Regions from separate parts of the Synechococcus sp. C9 genome, predicted to be linked through region 3. Evidence: riboswitches for the same ligand, from Rfam matches in the RefSeq annotation. Region 3 holds a riboswitch; each other region holds the start of a gene.
What was found. Region 3 has a riboswitch for cobalamin ahead of MLD66_RS09855 (sirohydrochlorin chelatase). Riboswitches for the same ligand answer to the same signal wherever they lie in the genome.
Positions count from the first base shown of each region.

Region 1 (3,910 bases), 1.9 Mb from region 3:
CCCCTGATTCCCGGAGCCAATGTTGTACAATTTAATGCCAAAATCTTTGCAATTTCGTTCCAGGGTTTGAATCATTTCTTCCGCCAAGCTATCCAGAAACGGGCGTTGCTGGTTTTCCGTCGGGACAATGTGATCCACCGTCGCCACCGTGCGTTCAGGAAACAGTACCGATAACCCCCGTTCCCGCAACATGGCAAAGGCTTGGGGGCTGGTCACCTCATGGATCAGGTGCAGACCGATAAACAATTGGGTTTGTCCCCCCGGCAAAACTGCCACCTGATGCCGTTCCCAGACCTTATCAAACAATGTTCCCCGACTCATGAATACTAAATTGACTCGTACCAACGCCATTGATCTATTTTAGGGTCAAACCGCCAGACCCGGGGGTATTTTTTTTGCCACCGCCATTGGCACCAGTCCCAGGTGTGCTGTAATTTTGCCCCCAGGGGAGCCGGTTGGGTCATCTGCGCCACCTCCTGATTGTACCTATCCCGCCGTTCGGACAATTGCCCCGGATGACGTTTGAATCCCCCCAAATAACTGCTGACCACCTGCAATTCCGTCTGGTTTGCGAACTGTAACCAGAGAAAATAATCCCCCGCATATTGCCAGGATTTTAAGCGTTGTAAATCTAATTTTTGATGAACTTTTTGTGTCCAAAACGTGGATTCCTGTTGCACCCGACACCAGGCTTGGTTGTACAAACCATAGGCAAACAATTCCCGCCGGTAGGGGTAGGGCAAATCCATGTGAATCACCTGGGAATGTTGGTTGTAAATTACCCGATAACCCGTTAACCAATCCACCTGACCGGTTTGGATAATATCCGCCACCACCGCAAAGGCTTGGGGGTAATAAAAATCCCCCGCATTTAGATAGGCAATCACATCCCCTGTGGTTTGCGAAAACCCCTGCGCCAAAGCATCATACATCCCCTGGTCTTTGGCAGAATGAATATGCACATTGGGGTAATCGTAACTTTTTAATAATTCCAGGGTGTGATCCGTCGAACCCCCATCCATGACCCAATATTCCAACTGCACCCGCCCGGAACGTACTGCCGTTTGATTCAGTACCGAATCTAAGGTTTCCGCTAAGTAGGGGGCGGCATTGTAACAGGGGGTAACAATCGAAAATTTCATCTGGCAGTGGGGTTCATTCTGCATTAAAGTATAGAAGCCGGTTGGTTGGGGGGTCAGCCCAGCCAGGTAACGGGGAAAGTGTGGTGCAAATCCACCGCTGTCCCGCAACTGTGAGGGAATTGTGCGTCAATTCCTGAGTCAGGATGCCCGCCGGTGTTGTCCTAAATTCTGCGAGGTACAGATGAATGCAATTGTTTCCCCCGCCCCAGGTTAGTTGATCCTTACTCAAATCGGCACCGTTGAACCGTTTTCACCGGTGGGAATAGCCGATTTTCACAGCAATTTTCATGGAATTGGGAATAGTAGCTGTCGGGGCTTAATTCCCGGACTTACTTTCCTTGAAAATCCATCTCTAAATTGGGTGAAATTGCTATGGGTCGCTGGAATAGACGGGTTCTTTCCCGTTTTTCAAGATTAATTTTTGCAGGATTCAATTGACACAATCATTTGGGGTGTGATTTATGACCGTTGATTCCACTTTGTTTGTCTGCACCACCTGTGGGAGTACCTGGGAAGATGGCAAACGCATTGGCACCAGTGCGGGAGAATTTTTGCTTCAGGATTTGCAGGTGGCTTTAGCGGATTCGGGCATCCAACTCCAAGCCGTTAAATGTTTAAGTGCCTGCCTCAATTCCTGTGCGGTAGCGATCACTGCCCCTGGTAAATTTTCCTATGTTTTGGGGCAATTACCGGCGCAAGACCAGCGTTCGGAAACCGTAACCGCCCTGGTGCAATTAGCCCAATTACATCGGGAAAAAACGGATGGCTTTGTACCCTACGGGGAACGACCAGAATTATTAAAAAATCGGGTGTTGGGACGCATTCCGCCCCTGGTTCCGTCTAAGTAGTTCCTGGGTAATTTTATCCATTGGACATCACCAATTTTAGGGGCATCTCCTAATTTGAGTTCTCCCGAATTTCTACATCGCATGGCTAAGATGTTCGGTTGATTCCAGTAATACTGATGCCCTGTATTTCGTTCCACTTTTGAGGTAGCGATGAGTAAAATTCCAGTCACAGTAATCACTGGCTTTTTGGGAGCAGGGAAAACCACTTTAGTTCGCCAGGTATTGCAATCACCCCAGAGTGCCGGTTTAGCGGTTTTAGTGAATGAATTTGGGGAAGTGGGAATTGATGGCTCCCTATTGGAAAACTGTTGCGATACGCCGGTGGTGGAACTGACCAATGGATGCCTGTGCTGTACGGTGCAGGAGGATTTTTTACCCACCATGCGGTATTTGCTGGAGCGACCGACCCCACCGACGGGGATTTTGATTGAGACTTCCGGGCTGGCTCTGCCCAAACCCCTGGTGCAAGCCTTCACCTGGCCGGATATTCGCACCCGGACAACGGTGGATGGGGTGATTACCCTGGTGGATGGGGAGAATCTGCTCACCGGGCAATTGTCCCGCTATTATACTGACGGTGTACCCCTGACTGAACACGATACCCCTTTGGCAGAATTATTGTCAGACCAATTGGCTTGTGCTGACTTGGTACTCCTCAACAAAGCCGATACCCTGACCTCCGAGCAACAAACGCAATTAATCACCTGGTTACAAACCCAAGTCCGTCCGGGGGTAAAAATCATACCTTGTCATTACGGGCAAGTGCCGGTGGAAGTATTGCTTGCCCAGGGGATGGCGGTGGAAGATGATTTAGCCCAACGTCCTAGCCACCATGACCAGGAACACGACGAGGACGACCACGACCAGGAAGTGCAGGCGGTGGTGCTGACCGGGGGAGCCATTGCCCAGCCGGAATTGCTCATCCAACGGTTGCAGGAAATGATCAACCACTATGAAATTTATCGAGCCAAGGGTTGGGCGAATGTGGCAGGCAAACCCCTGCGTCTCGTCATCCAAGGGGTAGGCACCCGCATACATACTTACTACGACCGCCCTTGGAAGGAACAGGAATCTCGGCGCACCCAAGTCGTTTTGATTGGTCGAAACATTCCCGACGGGTTGGGGTTGGGATTTTAGGGTGGGGCAATTCCAGAGGGTTTAGGAACGCTTGACCATCGGCGTTAGTGTAGCCATAAGCCCCGTGCTCAGCAGTTATGAACAACTCAGGGGTCATTCTTAATAGCCATGAATGAATACAGGTGGCTTTTTGAGTAGCCCTGTGGCTGACATAAATTGCTTGAGATTACTATAGCCATCCGACTCGATGAACGAACAAAAATTTTCCAGAACCAAGAAGTGTCCATAAATTAAAATTAGTAGATGGGGTGAGATGGCTACCAATTCGTAAGAGGGTTCATTATTTTAAGAGAGTCTCACAATGGTACAAACTCCTGCGAAGCCCCTGAACTTGGAGGAATTTCTCAAGTTGCCGGAGACGAAACCCGCCAGCGAGTATATTCATGGGGTGATCATCCCAAAACCCATGCCCCAGGGAGTGCATAGTGCCATTCAGACGGAATTAGCTTCGGCAATTAACGGGGTTATAAAACCTAAAAAAATTGCCCGGGCTTTCACTGAATTACGTTGCACCTTTGGCGGATGTTCAACGGTGCCGGATATTTCCATATTTCTGTGGGAACGAATTCCCCGCCAGGAAAATGGTGCAGTGGCGAATGTTTTTGCGATTGCTCCAGATTGGACGGTTGCAATTCTCTCCCCTGGGCAGAACCAAACTCAAGTCATTAAAAATATCCTGCATTGTCTCAAGCATGGAACTCAGATGGGATGGCTAATTGATCCAGAAGAACAATCTATTTTTGTCTATTTCCCTGACCAACCAACCACTGTTTATGATACGCC
Region 1 is NZ_JALAAD010000001.1:127,585-131,494, forward strand. It holds gene leuC (3-isopropylmalate dehydratase large subunit) at 1-321, opposite strand, end outside; gene MLD66_RS00640 (glycosyltransferase) at 327-1,142, opposite strand; cobalamin riboswitch at 1,164-1,312, shown strand; gene MLD66_RS00645 (DUF1636 domain-containing protein) at 1,604-1,990, shown strand; gene cobW (cobalamin biosynthesis protein CobW) at 2,141-3,127, shown strand; gene MLD66_RS00655 (Uma2 family endonuclease) at 3,429-3,910, shown strand, end outside.
Region 1: another riboswitch for cobalamin. It lies ahead of MLD66_RS00645 (DUF1636 domain-containing protein); the one in region 3 lies ahead of MLD66_RS09855 (sirohydrochlorin chelatase).

Region 2 (3,910 bases), 100 kb from region 3:
ACACACCCCCGTTGCCAAACCCCGCAGACCAATGCCCAAGGCGAGGGTCATCCCCGCCCCACTCAGGGAAACCCACCAGGCACCGACGGCAACGCCAGGGGTAGGCACAGCCGATGTCATGGGCGCAACCTCCACCACCAGAGCGGGTAGACTCGCTAACCAAAACAGCACCATTCCCCCCACCAACGACCCATAAACCGCCAGGGGAATCCCCGCCGCCCCCAGAATCCAACGGCTCATCCACAGCCCAATCACCCCTTGGGTCACCGGCTGTCCCACCAATGCCAGGGTGAGCATCCCCAGGGCAAACCCCACCTTCTGCGTCGGCGGCAGGGGTCTCAGGGCATTGGTATAGGCATAAACATCCAGATGATGGTGCATCCCGGTTCATCCGCCTTAAGCCCAGGGCGAGCCTTAATGTTGCTCATCCCGAGCGGACGCACTGCGCCCCTGATACCGCCCCAGGACATAGCCGATCACCCCGGCCCCCAACCCCGCCTGCACCGCAAACAGCAGGGACTCCAGTTCCCCACTGGCCGGTTCCAAAACCGGGTTCACCCAGGGCTGGTAATCCGGTCGCATCGCCTCAATCGCCTCCGTAGCCGCACCATCTGCCCCCTCAAACGCCCCATTCCGGGTAATGACCAACGGCAGTACCGCCAGCCCTACCACCCCCGCCAGCAATAGCCAATTTAGCCCGGTCATGGATTTGGAAGAATTCTGCATCGCCCTCACGCTCCTTCTTTGAGTAACGCCAACGACTCCAACTCCGGTCGGCTATAGGTCTGGAGCCAATTCCACACCAGCACCGTCAGCAGACCCTCACTCACCGCCAAAGGCACCTGGGTGATGGCAAAAATCGTGGCAAATTTGGCAAAAGCGGCACCAACTCCCCCTGTTACCGCCGGGAATGCCAGTGCCAACTGCCAAGACGTGACCACATAGGTCATCAAATCCGCCAGCGCCGCCGCCAAAAAAACCGCCACCGTTTGCCGCCGGGTCATCCGCATCACCCCCTGATACACCCCATAGGCCACCAACGGCCCCACCACCGCCATCGAAACCCCATTCGCCCCCAAGGTGGTCAGCCCCCCGTGCGCCAACAGCAACGCCTGGAACAGCAACACCAGCCCCCCCAGCACCGACATCACCCCAGGGCCAAACAGGATCGCCCCCAGCCCCGTCCCCGTCGGATGGGAACAACTCCCCGTCACCGAAGGCAATTTCAACGCCGACAACACAAACGTAAACGCCCCAGCCAAAGCCAACAACAACTTGGCCTCGGGAAATTCACGGGTGATGCGCCTCAAGGCAAAAAATCCCCAGACCAAAAACGGCAAAAAAACCACCCACCAAAAAATCGCCCAGGCAGGGGGCAAATACCCCTCCATAATGTGCATCGCCTGTGCCGGTTGTGCCGCCCCAACCACCCAATACACACCCAACCCAGCCAACAGAGCCAGCCGGGAACGCCGCAATATCTGGAACATCAATCCGTACCTCGCAGATTGGTCTATGTTGTCAACCGGCGGCGGGCATCCTGACTTAGAGGCACCAAACCTCATCACAGTTGCGGGACAGTGACGGATTCACACCGTGCTTTCCCCTTCACATCCGTTGGCTGTTCCCCAACGAAACCGACGGCTAGATTTATAGCTTACAATACTATTCTTTCCCCAGATCAATTCTCATGTAAATAATAATTAAGGGCACCTCTATGTATTTGCATTACTAGAAGATTATTTCGCCGGAATACCCATACTCATGGCTACGCTACGCAGGCTATCCAAAACCAAGGACGGGGGTGACCCCGATTATCAACTGGATTAAGATTATTATAAACCTTGGAACCCCATGATTCAGACCATATTCAGTTAAGATTAAGATAAAATATCTAACGTTTATAGGGTGTTGGTTTGCTAGAGCTTATGAAGACTTCCCATTCTATTTTGACCGGCATAGTAACCATGACTATCGTGTTATTCCTGCAAGGCAGTCCTGGGCTGACCCGTCCGTTTCGCTCTGTCCAAGAACATTTCCTGGGAATTCCCGCCCCCCTCTTGCCCTTGGGTTCTACTGAAAACCGTCAGCGTTATTTGCATTATGCCACCGTGGATGTTCCGAATGGTTATATTCGCTATCAAGCCAGCGATAATCCCCAACAGTTTGAGTTTGCTATTTTCCGCAAAAATAATGGGCAATATTTAGCGGCGTATAGCGTGCCCTATGACCCGGTTTCTTTCCCAGAACAACCCGGTTTATCCCAGTTAATTTTGTTGGACTATCGTCAGGGACAATGGCGAAATGTGACCCGGGAATTGTTACCCGTACCTTTTGATCCCACCCTAACCTACCAATTACCCAGAGTGGGACGGGACATTATTGTGGTAAATCGCCGCAACCAAAAGCTCTACCGTTTGCGTTGGCAAAATGACCGGTTTGTGCGCCTGGGAATTTAGGTTTTGTGCCCTGTAGGTAAACCATAATAGAATTAAATTGTCCAATCTTAGCACGCCCTTTTGGGGATTAATTTAGTTATAGCAATCCTAAATGAAAATGGAATAGGGGTTCCGTATTTGGTTCTGGAACATTAGAATTAGAATCCAGTGGCGACCCCCCGGAAGTTCAAAAAATTGAGGCGGAATCCCAACAACTGCAAACCCCAGGGGTGGAATTGGGTGCCCCGACCTTACTGCAATTACCCATACAAAAAGGGAACGTGGGTTCTGACCCTGCGGATGCGTTTTGACCTTTGACGTTAAGGGGAATTGGTAGGCAGTTCCGGCGGAGGGGCAAAATTAAACGGCGCATTCCCCACCGCTCGCTCCAAAGCCGCCAACGCCCGGTTGTAACCCAATACGGCGGTCACCAAATTTCCCTGGGCTTGGGTGAGGGCATTTTCCTGGTTGATCACATCGGTTTGGGTGCCCACCCCCGCCTGGAAGCGCAGACGTGCCAGCCGTAAACTTTCATTCGCCTGTTCTAGGGCAAGGGCGGCGGTTTTGATATTGGTCTGATTTGCCCGCAGGTCACTAAACGCCTGCTCCACTTGGAAGCGCACCTGGTTACGGACATTAGCGTAGTTAATATCCGCCACGGCGATGTTCGCCTCCGCTTGCCGTGCCCCCGCAAAGGCTGCCCCCCCATCAAACAGGCTAAACCGCAACTGCACACCGAACACATAGCCCTGCCCAAAACCGCCCTGCTCCAAACCCGTCGGGCTTTCATAAAAACGCAGGTAGTCCGTCTGGGCAAAGAGGCTCAAATTAGGGCGAATCCCGGAGAGCGCCAACTCCCGCTGTGCCTGCTGGAACCGCCGTTGGGAGAGTTGGGTGACCAATTCCGGGCGCTGTTGCCACCCCAAAATAATGCTTTGATCCAAGGGAATCGTCCATTCCCCCGCCGTTTCAATCGGGTCGGAAGCGGTCACGGTCACCTGATTCCCCAGGCTGAGAATTTGTACCAAATTTCGCTGAGCCACCTGCTGATCCCGCTGGGCATTCACCAATTGTTGCTGGGCATTCGCCAACTGCACCTGGGCTTGCAGGACGGCAAACTGGGTCCCCACCCCCGCCCGCAATTGCGCCTCCGCATCCCGCAAACTCACCTGTGCATTCCGCACCGCCGACTGACCGATGTTGACCTGGGCATCCGCATTTTGCAAGTCGTAGTAGGCTCTCGCCACATTCAACTGCAACTCCTGCGCCACCTGCACCCCATTCAGGATCGCTTGCCGCAGTTGTTCCTGGGCTTGTTGAATCCGGGCACCCCGTTGCCCCCCCGTATAGATGTTGTAATTCAAGCGTAAGGTGCCATCCCAGGTCAGGGAAGGGCCATCGTTGCCCCCACCCCCCACCAAACGGGCGAGGGGATTTTGAGCGGCGTTGATCCGGGCAACCCGGGCGGAAAT
Region 2 is NZ_JALAAD010000001.1:1,903,624-1,907,533, reverse strand. It holds gene cbiQ (cobalt ECF transporter T component CbiQ) at 1-381, opposite strand, end outside; gene MLD66_RS09350 (energy-coupling factor ABC transporter substrate-binding protein) at 415-726, opposite strand; gene MLD66_RS09345 (energy-coupling factor ABC transporter permease) at 732-1,490, opposite strand; cobalamin riboswitch at 1,513-1,657, opposite strand; gene MLD66_RS09340 (hypothetical protein) at 1,968-2,459, shown strand; gene MLD66_RS09335 (TolC family protein) at 2,759-3,910, opposite strand, start outside.
Region 2: another riboswitch for cobalamin. It lies ahead of MLD66_RS09345 (energy-coupling factor ABC transporter permease); the one in region 3 lies ahead of MLD66_RS09855 (sirohydrochlorin chelatase).

Region 3 (3,910 bases):
CCCCCGGAATGATCTGCACTGGCACGGGGGGAGCCAATTCCGTGAGCATGGCTTCGATCGCCGGCCAGTCCGCCGGTTGCGCCATCACCCCCACCCAGGTAGGCTGAGCCTGGAACACCCGGAGCAACGTCCACGCCAAAATCGGTCGCCCCTGGAGGGTCAACAGGAGTTTATTCCGGTCATGCCCCATCCGTTTGCCCTGACCGGCGGCGGCAATCAGTACATACATAGGCGCATTATCCCACACTCCCCTAATTCACAGCGGGGGCGGCAGGCACGGCAATCATCTGGTAATCCCCCTTTTGGTCAATGTAGCTGTAGAAGAGGTCGCACCACACCGCCGCCGCCACGGGTTCCCGGGGCACCCAAAATACCCAATGGCGTTGGATGTCCAGAGCCGAGCGCACTGTGGCAAAAGGTTCCCGTTTCACCTGCTCCAAAGTCCCGTAGGCTTTTGACTCTACGGTTTCCAGCCAAACCGCCACCCGTTCCGGGGTACCCCCACTGGTTTCCAATTCCAAAACCCCATGCACCCGCAACTGTTCCCACCACACCAGCGGGTCATTCATATCCAAACCCCGATGGCTCATCCGGCGGTAGGCATCCCCCATCCTGGTTTTCACCAAGTCTTGCACCTGGGGTAAGCAATCCAGTTCAAATTTTGTCCCTAAAACCTGTAGTTGGCGGGCAGTCCGACGGAACCATAACACGTGTGCAGACATGGTAACCTCCACTTTTTGGACAGCAGAATTAGCCCCGTTGGGGTTCATTCTGGTTCCAGGTAGAGGCGTTTTTCCGCCCAGCCCTAATGTAACCCAGGTGCGGTTGCCCCGTCAATTAATTGCTGGGTGCAATCAGTCCTGCCGTCAGGGTTCCGAGTGTAAACGAATACGGGGGTCTGCCCACTGCAATAAAATATCCGCCAACAAATTGCCCAGAATTAACATCACCGAACCGAGCATCAAACTCGCCATCACCAGATACAAATCCTGCGCCGTCACCGCCTGTAAAATTAAGCGACCAAGACCCGGCCAATTGAAAAAATATTCGGAAATAAAAGCACCGCTCAAGAGGGTGGCAAATTCAAATCCCAGCAGGGTAATTAAGGGGTTAATCGCATTGCGGAGGGCGTGGACATAAATCACCCGGGATTCCGGTAAACCCTTGGCACGGGCGGTACGGATATAATCTTGCCCCAGCACATCCAGTAAATTACCCCGCATCAACCGTTGCAAACCCGCAAAGCTAATAATCGTCAACGTCAAAGCCGGTAACATCAGATGCCAAAGGATGTCCAAAACCTTACCCAGGGGCGTTAAATCCACAAAATCAATGCGGGTCATGTCCCCCACCGGAAACCAACCGGTACGTTGGGCGATAAATAATAAAATTAACCCGGCGATAAAACTGGGAAACCCCTGGGCTAAATAGCTAACCCCTTGCAAAAGGTAATCCGGGCGGCGGTTTTGATAAACAGCGGCGACAATGCCCAAGGGAATCGCCAAACCCCAGGTGAGAATCAACGAAGCCACGGCTAATAATAACGTCGCTGGCACCCGTTCCCAGAGGAGTAGGGCGACGGGACGACGATAGACAAAACTTTCCCCAAAATTGCCCCGAATGGCTTGGGATAGCCACAGAAAATACTGCTCAACGGGAGATTTATCCAGCCCAAATTGTTGCCGTAGGGCTTCTATCGTTTCGGCGGAAATGGTGGGGTTTTGTTGCAGGCTATTCAAATAGTCGCCGGGTGCCAATTGAATGATGGCAAAGGACAAAGCTGATGCTAAAAATAAGGTTAAAACTGCTTGCAGAATGCGCTTGATCCAGTAACGTGCCATCGGTACCCTGGTTGCGTGGATTGCTTTTTAGAATACCTATAAGTTTACTGGAAGTTTACCAGGTAACACCACCGCTACCAAATCGGCAGGAAAAGTAACGTCTTCAGCCGGTCGGGGACATCTGCCCCTATGATATTAAAACTGACCTTTCGGGAAAATCCGGTGCGAATCCGGTGCTGTGCCGCAGCAGTGATGGGAGTTCCCTCAGCCTGAATGCCGTTGGTCGGTTTGTCCCTACATTGACCTGCGTTGCACGGGTCTAAGGAGTTGAACATGGTTGCATTTGTTTCGCATCGGGAGCCTCGGCTGGCGCCCTTGCCCCAACCCCGTCCCCTGCTGTTGATTGGTCACGGTACCCGGGATGCCCAAGGTCGGGCGGATTTTTTGAATTTTGCCCAGCAGTACGGTGCCCTCGACCCCAGTCGCCCGGTGATCCCCTGTTTTTTGGAGTTGACCGAACCCCTGATTGAGGAGGGGATTGCTCGCTGTGTGCAGGCGGGCTGGTGGGAACTGTCGGCGGTGCCCCTGTTACTCCTGGCGGCACGGCATCTGAAGTTGGACATTACCCGGGAGTTGGATCGGGCACGGGGGCAATATCCGGGGTTGACCATTCACTACGGGCGGCATTTGGGGCTGGCACCGGAAATTCTCCGCCTCTGGCAGGAACGGTTAGCCCGGGTGGATCATCCCACCATTCCCCGCAGTGAAACCGTCGTACTGCTGGTGGGGCGGGGGGCGAGTGACCCGGATGCCAATAGCGATGCGCTGAAATTGTCCCGTCTGTTGTGGGAGGGCAGTGGCTATCTGACGGTGGAAACCTGTTTTGTGGGCATTACCCATCCCCGGCTGGAGGAGGGGTGGCGGCGGGTGTGGCTCTATCAACCCAAACGGGTGATCGTCCTGCCCCATTTCCTGTTTACCGGGGTGTTGGTGCAAAAAATTCAGGCGATGGCACGGCAGATGCAGGCGGCACACCCGGAGGTGGAGGTGACGTGTCTGCCGGAATTAGGAATTACTCCGGAGCTATTTGCCCTGGTGCGCCAGCGGGAATGGGAAACCTTCGGTGCAACGATGCCCATGAACTGCGATATGTGTAAATTCCGCCAGCAGGTTCTATATGGGAATTCCCACAGCCATTCACACGACCATTCCCATCACCACCACGACCATTCCCACCATGCTCACAGTCACGGCTACGATGACCCCTACCGGGACTTGAGCCAATACCACCAGCGGATTTGGCAGTGAAGTACGATGTGATTATCGTAGGGGCGGGTCCAGGGGGGGGCAGTGCCGCCTACCATTTGGCGAAGCGGGGTCGGTCGGTGCTGTTGCTGGAGCAGGCTAGCTTACCCCGTTACAAGCCCTGTGGGGGTGGGGTGTCGCCCCAGGTGCAAGAATGGTTTGATTTTGACTTTGCTCCGGCGATTTCCTGTGTGAGTCAAGAGATTCATTACACCTGGAAGCTGGGGGAGCCGGTGGCGGTGGCGTTGACGGGTTTGGAGCCGATTTGGCTGGTGCGCCGGGATGTGTTTGACCATTTCTTGGTACAACAGGCGCAAAACCAGGGGGCGACCCTGCGGGATAGTACGGCGGTCACGGGGATTACCTGGCAGGGGGAGGCTTGGCAGGTGCAGACGGCGGGGGAATCCTACCAGGGACGGTATTTGGTGGCGGCGGACGGGGCAAAGGGGAAACTGCCCGGTTGGTTGGGGTTTCGGGAGCGTAAACGCCGGTTGGCGGGGGCATTGGAAGCGGAGGCTCCCTTGCGGGATATTCCCCCAGCCCATATTTATTTTGAATTTGGTTTGGTGAAAAATGGCTACCTCTGGAATTTCCCCAAGCGGGATGGGTTTTCCTTGGGGGTGGGGACATTTTGCGGCGGCGGCGAGACCCAGGATTTTCGCCAAATTCTCACAAACTATGCGGGACATTTTGGCGTGGATTTAGCCAGCACCAAGCAGTACGGTCACCCCCTGTGCCTCTGGGATGCGCCCCAAGCCCTGCACACCCAAAACGCCCTGTTGGTGGGGGAAGCGGCCTGTGTGGTGGACCCATTTACCGCCGAG
Region 3 is NZ_JALAAD010000001.1:2,008,293-2,012,202, forward strand. It holds gene ispD (2-C-methyl-D-erythritol 4-phosphate cytidylyltransferase) at 1-229, opposite strand, end outside; gene MLD66_RS09845 (hypothetical protein) at 252-722, opposite strand; gene MLD66_RS09850 (ABC transporter permease) at 867-1,841, opposite strand; adenosylcobalamin (AdoCbl) riboswitch at 1,969-2,111, shown strand; gene MLD66_RS09855 (sirohydrochlorin chelatase) at 2,115-3,089, shown strand; gene MLD66_RS09860 (geranylgeranyl reductase family protein) at 3,086-3,910, shown strand, end outside.

Region 4 (3,910 bases), 490 kb from region 3:
AAACCTGTTCCACCCGCCGCCATTCCTCAGTTACCACCAAGAGGAGCAATTCCCCCGGCAGTCGGGCTTCCCCATCCCAGTAGCCCCGCACCTGACCGACCCCCATCTGCGCCAGGGTCACCGCCTGTGCCAAAGCAAACAAAACCTCCGTCACCGCCCCCCGGATCACCTGCTGGGCTTGCTCCTGGGTAATCTGCCGAGCCTCCACCGCCTGGGTCAATACGTCATACTCCCAAGCCGTCTCCGGCGCCCCCTGCACCCCCTGCAATGCTGGGGCAAACTGACCGGTCAACCGCCGCCACCGCCGATACCGATGCTGACCCCCGGTCGCAAATAGTAAACGTCCCCCCAGGAAAAACAACGACCACCGCTGACGGCTATCCCCCAACTGCAACTCCCCCGATAGGCGGTGCGTCTGCATCTTTGTCCACACGTCCGATAGGTGGGTCACTCTAAATGTTTGTCCTGACATTTCTGGCTTCTCCGAAGGTTGTTTCCGTAGGTTTACTGGCTCTACTGGTTGTATGGTAACAACTTTTTCAACATTTGGCGACATTTCTTAACAATTTACTCCTTAAAATGGGAATAGAGTCAGATTATCACGTCTTACAAAGGGTTACAACCCCGATTTGTACGACATTATACCTAGCTACAATCTTTATTTTGTATGTATAAGTTATTTATTTTATAGCCACAAAATTTACAAAAGCCATGCTCATCCCATGTCCCCAACGCCCCACCATCTCCCGATTTCAGTAAACATACCTAAGTATTTACCCGCACACGGAGAAAATTTATCCAATGCCGACCTGGGAAACCTTAAGTTTTTCCGTAGTATCCCGGAACCTCCCAAAATCTAGTGGTAAGTAGTCTGTTACAAATCCTTAACCTTACGACCGCACCGGCACCAATGGGCATTCCCCAGGAATCTTTCTTGATTAAGGAACAAAAATTTTCCAGAACCAAGGACGGGGACGGTGCCCTGCGACGAGCAGTGAGGAGTGAGAAGTGAGAAGTGAGATTCCCCAGAACCAAGGACGGGGACGGTGCCCCTGCGACCGCTAACTTTGAATTTATGAATTGATAGAGATACCCACAATTATAACAACAATAAAAGCATAATATAAATACAATATACAGCTTTTCCTGAAATGTTTACTTTTGTTAAGTTAATCTCCAACCACTCCTGGGCACGTGTTAGCTTCAAAGGCAGTTCGGTTCTAACGGGGAGCAGTCGTTAGAGGTAACGGGGAAAGTCCGGTGGAAATCCGGCGCTGTCCCGCAGCTGTGAGGGGAAATTTCACTCCCTAAGTCAGAATGCCCGCCGAGCGGTAAACCCAGAACATACAACATCTGCGAGGTACGGATGAGGAACGATTTACGGTCTTGCCGTCGGTTTTGGTTAGAAATTTTGAGGTTGTAGCGTCCCCTTGGCGCATTTTGAGGGGTGTTTGCTGGTGTCATGCTGACCCTTAGTCTGATTCCCAGATTGAGGTAATTTGGTATTTAACGCCAGTTTTGCAATGTGCCCCCAATTCTTCTGGAGTTTGGATGGGTTCTGGATAGGAACCTGGTTAATTTTGGCTGGCAATTTACTGAAATTTAGGACAATACATCATGACATTGGCTACAGCAACTTTGGGCTATCCCCGCATTGGTAAAAATCGGGAACTCAAAAAGGCATTAGAGGCTTTCTGGGGTCAAAAATCCGATGAAGCCACCCTCCGGCAAACGGTGCAACAGATCAGGTTAGCGAATTGGCAGACCCAAAAAGATGCTGGAATTGACCACATTGGCATTGGGGATATGTCGCTCTATGATTGGGTGTTGGATTGGATTGGGCGTTTGGGATTGATTCCCCAGCGGTTTCAGCATTTAGCGGGACTTGACCAGTACTTTGCGATGGCACGGGGACGGGAGGGGATTCCTGCCCTGGAAATGACCAAGTGGTTTGATACCAATTACCACTACCTGGTGCCGGAAATTGCCGCAGATATGGAACCCAAGGCTGATTTTGCCGAATTTTTGGCGGTTGTGGATCACGCCCAAAGGGTTCTCGGTTCACGGGCGGTGCCGATGATTCTTAGCCCCGTCACGCTGTTGTGTCTGAGTCGCCGGGAGGGGGATTTCCTGGCGCATTTGCACCGTTTATTGCCGCTGTACCGGGAATTGTTGACCCAGCTTGCCGCCCGGGGCACGGCGGAAGTGCAGTTCCATGAACCGATTTTGGTGACGAGCCAAGGGGTAGGGTTGCGTACAGCGATTGAGACCACCTATACCGAACTGGCGGCTGTCGGGGTTCCCATCCAGGTGATGACCTATTTTGATGACCTGGGGGATACCTATCCTTGGGTGGTGGCATTGCCGGTGGCGGGGATTGGTTTGGATTTCACCAGGGGCAGAAATTTAGAATTACTACAAAAGTACGGTTTCCCCAGCGATAAAACCTTGGGCGTGGGTTTGGTGGATGGGCGCAATATCTGGAAAATTCGTCCCCAGCGGGTGATGCCGATCCGAGAAGCAATCCAAAAAGTGACGAAAAATCTCCGCCTGCAACCCTCAGCTTCTCTGCAATTTATCCCCTACTCAGCCCAGCGGGAAACCAATTTACCGGCACCGCTTCGTCAGGTTCTCAGTTTTGCGGAGCAGAAATTGGCGGAAGTTGTCCTGTTGGCGCATGGGGGGGAAGGCAACGCAGAGAAACTCGCCTGTTTAGAAGCACAATGGCAGGCATTTGCCCAGTTTAGTCCGGCTAATCCGACGGTGCGGGAACGTCTGCATCAGGTAACCCCCCAGACCCTAGAACGTGCCCTGCCCTACGAGCAACGCCGACCCCTGCAACCCCAACTGCCCCCCTTGCCCACCACGACCATTGGTTCCTTTCCCCAAACCTCGGAGGTGCGCCAACTGCGGGTCAAGCGGAAGCGGGGGGAAATCACCCAGGCGGAATACGAAGCGGCGATTGATGCGGAAATTGCCCGGTGCATTCGCTATCAAGAGGAGGCGGGGTTGGATGTGTTGGTGCATGGGGAATTTGAACGCACGGATATGGTGGAGTTTTTTGGGCAACAACTCGCCGGGTTTGCCTTTACCGAGCATGGCTGGGTGCAGAGCTATGGCAGTCGGTGCGTGCGTCCCCCGATTATTTACGCTGATGTAGCGCGCCCTCAACCCATGACGGTGCGGGAGTTTCGGGTTGCCCAATCCCTCACCCAGAAAATCGTCAAGGGGATGCTCACGGGACCGGTGACCATGATCAATTGGTCCTTTACGCGGGATGACCTCCCTCGGCGGGAGCAGGCACTGCAAATTGCCCTAGCGTTGCGGGATGAGGTGGCGGATTTGGAGGCGGCGGGTGCCAAAATGGTGCAGATTGATGAACCGGCACTGCGGGAAGGGTTGCCCCTCAAGCGGGAGCGTTGGGATGAATACCTGTCCTGGGCGGTGGATGCCTTTCGGTTGGCGGCGGGGGTAGCCAAGCCAGAAACCCAAATTCATACCCACATGTGCTACTCCGAATTTGGCGACATCATGCCCCATATTGAACGACTAGATGCGGATGTGCTGTCCATTGAAAACAGCCGGAGCAATAACGAAACGCTTTGGCAAATTACGCGTGCGGGCTACAAGCACCAAGTGGGGAATGGGGTTTACGATGTCCACAGCCCAGTGGTGCCTACGGTGGCACAAATGGTGCATCAACTCAAAAGCGGCATCGCCCACCTACCACTCCAGCAAATTTGGGTGAATCCCGATTGTGGTCTGAAAACCCGCCGTTGGGAGGAGGTGATCCCGGCTCTGAAAAATATGGTGGCGGCGGCAAAAATCCTCCGGGAGGAGACCCATGCCACCCCTGAATGACCTCTGGCAGGGCAATTGCGGCTGTTGGCATCACCATTTCATCCGGGAA
Region 4 is NZ_JALAAD010000001.1:2,498,541-2,502,450, forward strand. It holds gene MLD66_RS12245 (response regulator) at 1-556, opposite strand, end outside; cobalamin riboswitch at 1,199-1,344, shown strand; gene metE (5-methyltetrahydropteroyltriglutamate--homocysteine S-methyltransferase) at 1,618-3,861, shown strand; gene MLD66_RS12255 (hypothetical protein) at 3,845-3,910, shown strand, end outside.
Region 4: another riboswitch for cobalamin. It lies ahead of metE (5-methyltetrahydropteroyltriglutamate--homocysteine S-methyltransferase); the one in region 3 lies ahead of MLD66_RS09855 (sirohydrochlorin chelatase).